3 regions of the Mesorhizobium sp. CNPSo 4689 genome follow, and region 1 is predicted to be linked to each of the others. Evidence: riboswitches for the same ligand, from Rfam matches in the RefSeq annotation. Region 1 holds a riboswitch; each other region holds the start of a gene.

Region 1 (3,368 bases):
GCGCGGCCACAACCAGTGTTCCGGCCCGTGTCACCTGACCGGGCAGTACCGCATCCCACCAGTCGGCGGCGTCGCGTCCGAGATCCAGCACCGGCTGCTCGGCGCTTTCACGCTCGCACCACGGCGCCAGCATGCCGCCGGCGAACCACGACGCATTGCCGCCAAGGGTATACCTGGTCTCGATGACGGTGACCGCCGCGCCGCGCGCCGCGAGTTCGAAGGCGGCGGTGAGGCCGGCGACGCCGGCCCCTTTGACCAGCACCCTCATGACGGTTCCGGCGCGTCTGGTATGAGCGGCACGCCGGTCTCGTCAGCTGGCATGTAGAGATTGCCGCCCTCGCGGTATTTCGCCGCCATCGCCGCCATGCCTTCCTTCTGCGCCTCGGCGCGGATGTCGTGGGAGATGCGCATGGAGCAGAATTTCGGTCCGCACATCGAGCAGAAATGCGCCACCTTGTGCGCCTCCTTGGGCAAGGTCTGGTCGTGGAAGGAACGCGCGGTTTCGGGATCGAGCGACAGGTTGAACTGGTCTTCCCAGCGGAACTCGAAGCGCGCGCGGGAAAGGGCATCATCCCTGACTTTCGCTGCCGGATGGCCCTTCGCCAGGTCGGCGGCATGGGCGGCGATCTTGTAGGTGATCACGCCGGTCTTGACATCGTTGCGATCGGGAAGGCCGAGATGTTCCTTCGGCGTGACGTAGCAGAGCATGGCGGTGCCGAACCAGCCGATCATGGCAGCCCCAATGCCTGAGGTGATGTGGTCGTAGCCCGGCGCGATGTCGGTCGTCAGCGGCCCCAGCGTATAGAACGGCGCCTCGCCGCAGACGGCGAGCTGCTTGTCCATGTTCTCCTTGATCTTGTGCATCGGCACGTGGCCGGGCCCCTCGATCATCACCTGGCAATCTTTCGCCCAGGCGATCTTCGTCAGCTCGCCCAGCGTTTCCAGTTCGGCAAATTGCGCCGCGTCGTTGGCATCGGCAATGGAGCCCGGACGAAGTCCGTCGCCGAGCGAAAAGGACACGTCATAGGCGCGGCAGATGTCGCAAATCTCGGCGAAGTGCTCGTAAAGGAAGCTTTCCCGGTGATGGTGCAGGCACCATTTGGCCATGATCGAGCCGCCGCGAGAGACGATACCCGTGACCCGGTCGACGGTCAGCGGGATATAGTGCAGCCGCACGCCGGCGTGGATGGTGAAATAGTCGACACCCTGTTCGGCCTGTTCGATCAGCGTGTCGCGGTAGACCTCCCAGGTCAGATCCTCGGCGACGCCGCCGACCTTTTCGAGCGCCTGATAGAGCGGCACCGTGCCGATCGGCACTGGCGAGTTGCGGACGATCCAATCGCGAATGTTGTGGATGTTGCGGCCGGTCGACAGGTCCATCACCGTATCGGCGCCCCAGCGGATCGCCCACACCATCTTTTCGACCTCCTCGGCCATCGACGAGGTGACCGCCGAATTGCCGATATTGGCGTTGATCTTGACCAGAAAATTGCGGCCGATGATCATCGGTTCGCTCTCTGGGTGGTTGATGTTGGCTGGAATGATCGCGCGTCCGCGAGCCACCTCGTCGCGCACGAATTCGGGCGTGACGAAATCGGGAATCGCCGCGCCGAAGGCTTGGCCGTCGCGCTCAAGCTTGCCGCGTAGGACCTCGCGTCCAAGGTTCTCGCGGATGGCAACGAACTCCATCTCGGGCGTGATGATGCCGGCGCGCGCGTAGGCAAGCTGGGTCACCGCCTTGCCGGCTTTGGCCCTGAGCGGCCGGTTGCGAACGGGGAATTCCGGCGTCAGGCGCTCGCCCGCCGCAAATCCATTGTCTTCCGGCCGGACGTGGCGGCCGTCATAGGCTTCGACATCGCCGCGCGCCGTAATCCATTCATGGCGAAGCCGGGCGAGGCCCTTGTCGATGCTGGTTTCGACAGTCGGGTCCGTATAGGGGCCGGACGGATCATAGACGGTGACGGGCGGTTCACCCGCCGTCGGATGGACGGAGATTTCTCGCATCGGCACTTTGATGTGCGGGTGGAGGACGCCGGACTTGTGGATTTTCCGTGAGGCAGGCAGCGGTCCCGTCGACACGGCTGGGGTGAGGGCATTCATCTTGAGGCTCCTTTGCTCATGCATTGGAGACCCAGTTCTGTGCCGGAAGGATGAAAAGACGCTTCTGTCGACCTGCCGAAACAGGACCTCGGGCGTAAACTCCCGCAAAGCGCTTGCACCGTCCCTACGCCAGTATGAACTGGATCAGGTTCAACGGGTCACTGCGCCGCGAAAGCCAGCAGTATCTCAGCCCCTTGCCGGGACTCCCCTGGTGAATGCTTGGAATTGAACGGGCCGGCGCTATTTTGTCAAGCGCCTTCGAGATGCGGCGGTAGGCCGCCTACCAAACCCAGGGAAATGCGCGCGCAGGTGTCGGCGACAAATCACGCCCCGGAGACCTAAGCAGGGATAAGGGGATCGCCGAACCGTCGGGCTGAAAGATCGATCCTTATGAGGATCACGCCTGCAATCGGCACCAAACGTTTGCGCGTAGATCTGCCCTGCCTCCGTCATTGGTCAGCCCGGCGAAATCCTTTCCGCGGCCGCGGTTCGACAGGTGGCCACCATTTGGTGAAGGAAACGGAAGGGCATATTGGCCAGCCGCTCGGGCATGTCGATCAAGGCGTCAACCTGCTGCCGGAATTGAGCTGCAGAAAGGCGATTTCTTCGGGAAGGTCCCGTTCGAAAGGATTGCGACAACCGCGCTGCCACGGAACGGTCGTCGAGAACATCGCTAAGCTGTCCAAGGCCTCTGCTGTGACTTACTGGAGCATGCCGTTAGCGACGAGCGGAAATCCATTGCCGCGCTTACGGGGCAACGCGGTCGAGAAAAGCATCGAATGCGGCAGCAACAGCGCGAATCACAAAGCGATGCTCCTGCCGCAGAGCCGAGGCGTGGCCGCCCTAACGATGACGCTTACGGCCTGGGCCATGCTCCAAGAGCCGGACGCCCGACCTTCGCTCGTGAATATGTCGGCGTCAGTGGCGCGTCTCGCCTGACGTATCGAGACGGTGCCGCCGCAAGATGTCTCAATCTCGAGGTTTCATAGCAGACTACAGCCGTCGATGTTGAACGAAATTGTCGCGTATCGAACCAACGAACCATGTCCGAAACGCTTGCGTGTCGTGCTCAGTTTGACCCTCAAAGCAAAAAAGAAAGGAGCGCGACGAAGGTGCGCCAGCCAACTTGAGTGTCAGCGCGTAGCGACGTCTTCAGCATGGCACGTCACTTGCTCAGTCAACTTTGGAAGCCCTTGTGACGGTCTGCCCCACAACAAGTGGAAGGTGACTATGGCGATTGGCTCAGAAGTGCTGAATTCCCCGGGGCA
Region 2 (3,368 bases), on a different contig from region 1:
GTGGCGCGCGAGACGCGCTCGAGAAAACGACGGTCGTGGGAGATGAGGATCAGCGCCGACGAGGTGCGGGCAAGCTCCTCCTCCAGCCATTCGATCACCGACAGGTCAAGATGGTTGGTCGGCTCATCAAGCAGCAAAATGTCGGGCTCGGGCGCCATGACGCGGGCAAGGGCTGCGCGGCGCGCCTCGCCGCCGGAGAGATCGTTCGGCTTCTCTTCGCCGGTGAGGCCAAGGTGTTCCATCAGATAGGTGGCGCGGTAGGGATCGTCGGCGGGCCCCAGTCCCGCCTCGACATAGGCGCGAACGTTGGCGAAATCGTCCATGTCGGGCATTTGCGGCAGATAGCGCACGGTCGCCGAGGGCTGGCGGAACACTTCGCCATCCTGCGGCTCGATCATTCCAGCAGCGATCTTCAGCAGCGTCGACTTGCCGGAGCCGTTGCGGCCGACCAGCGCGATCTTGTCGCCGGCCGAGGCACTGAGTTCGGCGCCGTCAAGCAGCGGCGTGCCGCCGAAGGTGAGCTTGACCCCGTCGAGATTGAGAAGCGGCGGGGCCATGATCAGCTTTCAGGCAAGGGGTAGGGGTGGGCAAGCAGCAGCGCACGGCCGCTGCCCAAGGCGATTTCGAGGCGGCCCTTGACCTCGTTGGAAATGGTCAGCGACGAGCCGAACGCAACTTCGACATGGTCGAGCGGCCATTTGGCGCCAGTGACGCTCAAGCCGGCAAGGTCGGAGAAGCCGAGCACCGAAAACAGCGTGCCGTCGGCGTAGCTGAAACCGGCTTTTCCAGGCAAAAGCGGGATGCCTTCCTGTGCGCCGCTGGTCAAAAGCACATCCATCCCGCCTTCGGCCAGGCGCACCGCGAGGGCTAGGTGCAGGAAGGCGTGGTCGGCACGCTTGCCGCCGAAGGCGCCGGCGAGAACCAGGCTGGTGGCGCCGCGTTCGAGTGCGGCTGATATCGCCAGTTCGCCGTCGGTCTGGTCTTTCTCGGGCGGAAACACCTGGCGCGGCACGGCGGCCAGATCGTCCGGCAAATCCGCCGGCACGGAATCGAAATCGCCGACCCAGAGTTCGGGCATCACTCCCAGCATCCGAGCATGGCCGATGCCGGCGTCGGCGGCGATGACGCGCGTGCCCTCGATCTGGCGGTCGAGCAGTGGCGTGCGGATGAGATCGCCGCCAAGCAGGATGGTGAATGTGCTCATATCTCGTGGCCCTTACCAGCCCTGCCTGCGAAACGGAAGGCCGGGCCTCACGTGCGTCGCGTCTTTGGGCAACATGCACTGGATCCCCGGCAAAGTTCCGCTTGCACGCCACATCGGCCGGGCCTATGTGTCGAAACGCTCTAACGGGGTGCCGGACGCGATCTTCGCGGACCGGCTGAGAGGCAAACCAGCCAACCCGCTGAACCTGATCCGGTTTGTACCGGCGGAGGGATTAGACGTTTCGGACAACCCGACGCCTCAATTCCTTTCAACACGAACGAAGGAGGCGCCGATGCGCACGCTTTTATACGCACTGATCTCAGCAATCACCCTGGCTGTTACTGCACCCGCGCAAGCGCAGGACAAGCTCACCGTCTACACCTATGAGAGTTTCACCGCCGAGTGGGGTCCGGGTCCGTTGGTGAAGAAGGAATTCGAGGCCGAATGCGGCTGCACCCTCGACTTCGTCTCGGTCGCCGACGGCGTGGCGCTGCTCAACCGCGTCAAGCTCGAAGGGGCCTCGACCAAGGCCGACATCGTACTCGGCCTCGACACCAACCTGACGGCCGAAGCCAAGGCCACCGGCCTGTTCGCGCCGCATGGCGCGGTGTCCGATGTCAACGTGCCGGGCGGCTGGAGCGACGACACCTTCGTGCCGTTCGACTATGGCTATTTCGCCGTCGTCTACGATACCGAAAAGCTAAAAGTGCCGCCGAAGAGCCTGAAGGAACTGGTCGAAGGCGATGCAACCGACAAGATCGTCATCCAGGATCCGCGCACCTCGACACCGGGCCTCGGCCTGCTGCTCTGGGTCAAGTCGGTCTATGGCGACAAGGCGCCGGAGGCCTGGGCCAAGCTCAAGTCGAAGGTGCTGACAGTGACGCCGGGCTGGAGCGAGGCATACGGCCTGTTCACCAAGGGCGAAGCGCCGATGGTGCTGTCCTACACGACGTCGCCGGCCTACCACATGGTCGCCGAAAACACCGAGCGCTACCAGGCGGCGTCTTTCGAGGAAGGCGAGTATCTGCAGATCGAGGTTGCCGGCATCACTACGACCGGCGCCAAGAACCCGCTGGCGGAAAAGTTCATGGCCTTCATGACCGGACCGAAGTTCCAGAATGTCATTCCCGAGACCAACTGGATGTACCCGGCCGGCAAGACCGACAAGCCGCTCAACCCGGCCTTCGACAGACTGGTCAAGCCAACCAAGACCTTGCTGTTCAGTCCGGAGGAGGTCGCGGCCAACCGCAAGGTCTGGGTGGATGAATGGCTGGCGGTGATGAGCAAGTAGGGGTCGGGATGGTACCGGCGCGTTCGACCGATCCCCGCATCACCGCCGGCATCGTCGCGCTTTCGGCAATAGCGCTACTGATCGGCGGCGCGTTCGCCGGGCTCATCCTCGAAGGCGCACGCGACCTCTCCGGCGCTGCGTCCGCCTTCGATCCCTATCTCCTGCGCGTCGCCCGCTTCACGCTGTGGCAAGCGGCTCTCTCGACGCTGCTTTCCGTCGTGCCGGCGCTGTTCGTGGCGCGCGCCCTGTCGCGGCATCCGCGCTTTTTCGGCCGCGGCCTGATCCTGCAGCTCTTCGCCCTGCCGCTGGCACTGCCGGCCATCGTCGCTGCGCTCGGCATCCTGGCGCTCTACGGCAATGCCGGCTATTTCGCCGGCATTCTTGGCAGCCGGAATTGGCCGGGCATCTACGGGCTGTCAGGCATTCTCGTCGCCCATGTCTTCTTCAACCTGCCTTTGGCCACAAGGCTGTTCCTGGAGGCGCTGGGGACGGTGCCGGCCGACCAATGGCGGCTGGCGAGTCAGCTCGGCATGGGCGCAAGACCCGCCTTCCGGCTGATCGAATGGCCGGCGCTGCGCGCGGCACTCCCCGGTATTGCCGGGCTTGTCTTCATGCTCTGCATCACCTCCTTCACCATCGTGCTGACGTTGGGCGGCGGGCCGGCCGCCACGACGCTGGAGGTCGCCATCTACCAGGCGCTGCGCTTCGATTTCGATCCCGCGCGGACCGTAACGCTGACATTTCTGCAGATCGCGCTCACCTTCGTCGTCGTGCTGGCCTTGATGCGGCTCGGCGTCAACACGGTTGGCGATGCCAATCTGCCGGTGGCGCCGCGACGGTATCTTTCCGCCGGCATGGCCGAGACCGCGTTGA
Region 3 (3,368 bases), on a different contig from region 1:
TCAAGGATATCCCCTCAAAGAGAAGATATCGTACTTTACGTACGAATACTGGTCAAGTGCAATTCGTACAATATGAACGAAAGAGATGGATAGAAACCATCGGAATGCCGGCGCCTCAGGCGAGCCGCATTGGAAATCCTTCGAGCTGCGCGCCAATATCGGCAAGCGCCCTCCCGAGGATCTGGCCGACCATATCATGCCTGTCCGGATCGAGCAGGTGCAGGCCTTTCCGGAGCGCGTCGCGCCAGCTGTCGCCCCTGTTCCATGCTTCCGCGAACACGAAGGCGAGGTCATCCTGCCGGCGTGTGGCGTCAAGCGCCTTGACCAGCTGGCTCGCCTGATGGAGGTCCTTTTCCCGCTTCGCTGCGGCGCTTTGCCGGCGTGAAGCGACGATCAGCTTGTGGACGGCGTAGCGCTCGGGCGAGGGCACCAGCACGGGCACGCCCGAGCGGTGCAGGAGCACCGTTCTGACGGGGTCGCGGATGAGAAAATCCAGGAACCGCAAAGGCTGCGCGGAGACGCCTCCCAGCGACGGCATCGGGCTTGCGTGATCCGCATGGTCGTCGCTGCCCCGGTTCGGAGTGAGGAATTCGACCTTGTAGCGGGAAGCGTTCTCGAACTGTGTGGTCCGTCCGGCGTCTGTTCGGTGTGGAACCTGACGAAATGTCGGATCGATTGCCTTGAGCACCTCAATGACCGGCGGCAGACTGTCGTCCACTTCGGCCGAGACGGAATGAAATTGAGCGAAGTCTACGTCGCCTGTCTGCAGCGAGGCACCAGGCAGCCGCACGCCAAGATGCCCGGCATAGGTCTGGAAGGCGACCGTTCCGACCAAAACGGCGCGCAGGCGAAAGAGTCCGGCCTTCTCCAGGGCTTCGACCACTTCGCCGGTGAATGTGTCAGGCGCGGTCAAGCCGGCGTCGCGCACGAGGCTGGAAACCAGCTTGCGGCGGCTCTTGAGGTCGCTCTTGATCTCCTTGAAGGCGGCGACCCGTTTTGCGATCTCGGGGTCTTCGGCCGGGCCGACGTATCGCCTTGTCTTCGTCGGGCGGGTTTCCTCGAAGTACCAGTAGTCGCGGCCCTTTACCGGAACGCGGACGAAGTTGCCCGCCGTCGAGAAATAGGTCTCGAACGAGGCATCCAGGCTACGCTGCACGAGTTCGGCGTACATCGTGCGATAGGCGAGATCGATCGTTTTCATGGCTAGCACTCCGATCATGCGCCTTCCGTTATAAGAATTTGTCAGTTTTCTTATAACTGCGCGCTATCCAGCTGAATTTCAAGGATGTTATAAGAAAATGGTGAAAATCTTATAACGCGGAGCGTTGAAACCGATCTCCCCCAAGCGGGAGACTGTCAAAACCTGGCCCAACACACATTCGCGTCACGCCTCGACAAACCCTCTTCCCCAATTCGCCGAACAGTGCTTTAACCCCGGCATCCACAGGGGTGCTCCGTACGGTCGGGGCTGAGACGGGGGCGGCAAGCCCACAGACCCTAAAAGCTGATCTGGGTAATACCAGCGGAGCGAGGCGGGCTATGTTTTCTGGCGCACAGATTTCCCTCTATCCCATGGCCGATGATTTCGTCGGCGTCATCCTTGGCGCGCTTGGCGCGCTCGATCCGTATCGCGATCGGCTGAGGATCGAGACCGACGACATCTCGACCTTGCTGGTCGGGCCGCCCGAAGTGCTGTTCCCGGCGATGCGCGACTTGTTCGTCGCGGCTTCCGCCAGCGGCAAGCACTGCGTGCTGTCAGCGGCGATCTCGCGCGGCTGCCCGGGCGAGCCCGACGATCCGATCTGCCGCTCCGACGAGGTCGGCGGCCCCGTCATTCCGCTCGACGAGCGCAAGGTTGCCGCCATCCGCGCCGTGCAGGCCACCGCCGTGACCGGTCAGGCGACGGCGGCGCAATTCTCGCTCTATGTGATGGGCACTGGCGACCACATGGACGAGATCTATGGCTGCATCGACTTCCTCAAACAGTCCGGCGTCTACGAGCGCTCCAAGCATTTCTGCACCAAATTGCGCGGCGATGCCGGTGCCATCTTCGCCACGCTGAACGAAGCCTTCTGCCGCTTCGGGCCGGGCGCCGGCCACGTAACCCTCGACGTCACCGTGTCGGCCAACAGCCCGTCCGCTGTCTGAGCCATAGCGCTCGCCGCCGTCGAGGATATTTCCGTGGCTGTTCCGTCCGTCCCGTTGTCTGGAGGAGATACCTCTGGCCCTTCCCCACGAGGGGGGAGATCAGCTGTCTCGTCGGCCATCGCCAGGGCTGCACCGGCTGCCGTCTCGGTCGGGCTGCTGTTCGCTGCGTGGGAGCTCTATGCCCGCTATGGCGGCGTTAGGCCGACGGTGTTGCCGGCGCCCTCGCGCGTCTTAGGACAGGCGTGGGAGAATCGCGAGGCGCTGATGGACAATGCCATCCCGACCATCCGCGCCACTCTTGCCGGCTTTGCCTGCTCGCTCTCCGCCGCCTTCCTTTTCTCGGCGCTGGTCGACTTCTGGCCGTCATTGCGCCGCGCGCTGTTTCCGCTGCTGATCGCCAGCCAGACCTTGCCGCTGGTGGCGATCGCGCCGCTGGTCGTGCTGTGGTTCGGCTTCGGCCTGCTGCCGAAAATCCTGCTCGTGGCACTCGTCACCTTCTTTCCGATGATGGTGGCGTTGGTCGAGGGTTTTGAGGCGACCGAGAAGGAGATCGGCCAGATGCTCCGCGCCATGGGGGCAGGGCGCTGGCGTGTCTTCTGGCTGGCGCGGCTGCCCTCGGCGCTGCCCTATTTCTTCGCCGGCTTGAGGATATCGATCACCTATGCCGTGGTCGGCGCGATCTTCGCCGAATATGCGGGCGCGGCGAAGGGGCTGGGCATCTACATGCTCAACGCCAAGAACAATTTCCGCCCCGACCTGGTGCTCGCGGCGGTCGGCGTCAGTGCGGCGCTGACGCTGGTGCTGTTCGGCCTGACGGTGCTCGTCCAGCGCCTTGTCATGCCCTGGGAGCGAGCGGCAGGAGAACGCGGCGGCGAGGGGCGGCAATGACCCGGCTGGAGCTGCGCCAGGTGCGAAAATGCTTTGGTCCGCTCGAGGTACTGGCCGGCATTTCGCTCAATGTCGCGGCAGGCGAATTCGTCTCCATCCTCGGTCCGTCCGGCGCCGGCAAGTCGACGCTGTTCCAGCTGCTGACCGGCGCGGAGAAAGGCGAGGGCGAGATGCTGTTCGACGGCGCGCCGCTCGACGACCATGGCAGCCGCTTCGCCTTCATGCCGCAGCGCGACGCGCTGATGCCATGGCGCCGCATCCTCGACAATGCGACGCTGGGGCTGGAGGTGCAGGGAGTGCCGCGCCGGGCGGCGCGCGAGCGAGTCACGCCG

Evidence for each region. A riboswitch is a leader RNA that binds a small molecule or an ion and turns the genes downstream of it on or off. The one in region 1 is predicted to bind thiamine pyrophosphate.
Region 2: linked by a shared signal. The riboswitch ahead of thiB (thiamine ABC transporter substrate binding subunit) and the one ahead of thiC (phosphomethylpyrimidine synthase ThiC) in region 1 are both predicted to bind thiamine pyrophosphate.
Region 3: linked by a shared signal. The riboswitch ahead of AC04SI_RS29155 (YkoF family thiamine/hydroxymethylpyrimidine-binding protein) and the one ahead of thiC (phosphomethylpyrimidine synthase ThiC) in region 1 are both predicted to bind thiamine pyrophosphate.

Annotation. Positions count from the first base shown of each region.
Region 1 is NZ_JBWLUZ010000023.1:6,191-9,558, reverse strand. Features, by position in the region: gene thiO (glycine oxidase ThiO) at 1-268, opposite strand, end outside; gene thiC (phosphomethylpyrimidine synthase ThiC) at 265-2,100, opposite strand; TPP riboswitch at 2,204-2,320, opposite strand; gene AC04SI_RS23600 (hypothetical protein) at 2,608-3,039, shown strand.
Region 2 is NZ_JBWLUZ010000003.1:362,754-366,121, forward strand. Features, by position in the region: gene AC04SI_RS06830 (ABC-F family ATP-binding cassette domain-containing protein) at 1-557, opposite strand, end outside; gene AC04SI_RS06835 (thiamine diphosphokinase) at 560-1,204, opposite strand; TPP riboswitch at 1,339-1,453, shown strand; gene thiB (thiamine ABC transporter substrate binding subunit) at 1,497-2,495, shown strand; gene thiP (thiamine/thiamine pyrophosphate ABC transporter permease) at 2,504-3,368, shown strand, end outside.
Region 3 is NZ_JBWLUZ010000040.1:16,466-19,833, forward strand. Features, by position in the region: gene AC04SI_RS29145 (hypothetical protein) at 1-4, opposite strand, end outside; gene AC04SI_RS29150 (nucleotidyltransferase family protein) at 116-1,201, opposite strand; TPP riboswitch at 1,436-1,549, shown strand; gene AC04SI_RS29155 (YkoF family thiamine/hydroxymethylpyrimidine-binding protein) at 1,540-2,148, shown strand; gene AC04SI_RS29160 (ABC transporter permease) at 2,266-3,036, shown strand; gene AC04SI_RS29165 (ABC transporter ATP-binding protein) at 3,033-3,368, shown strand, end outside.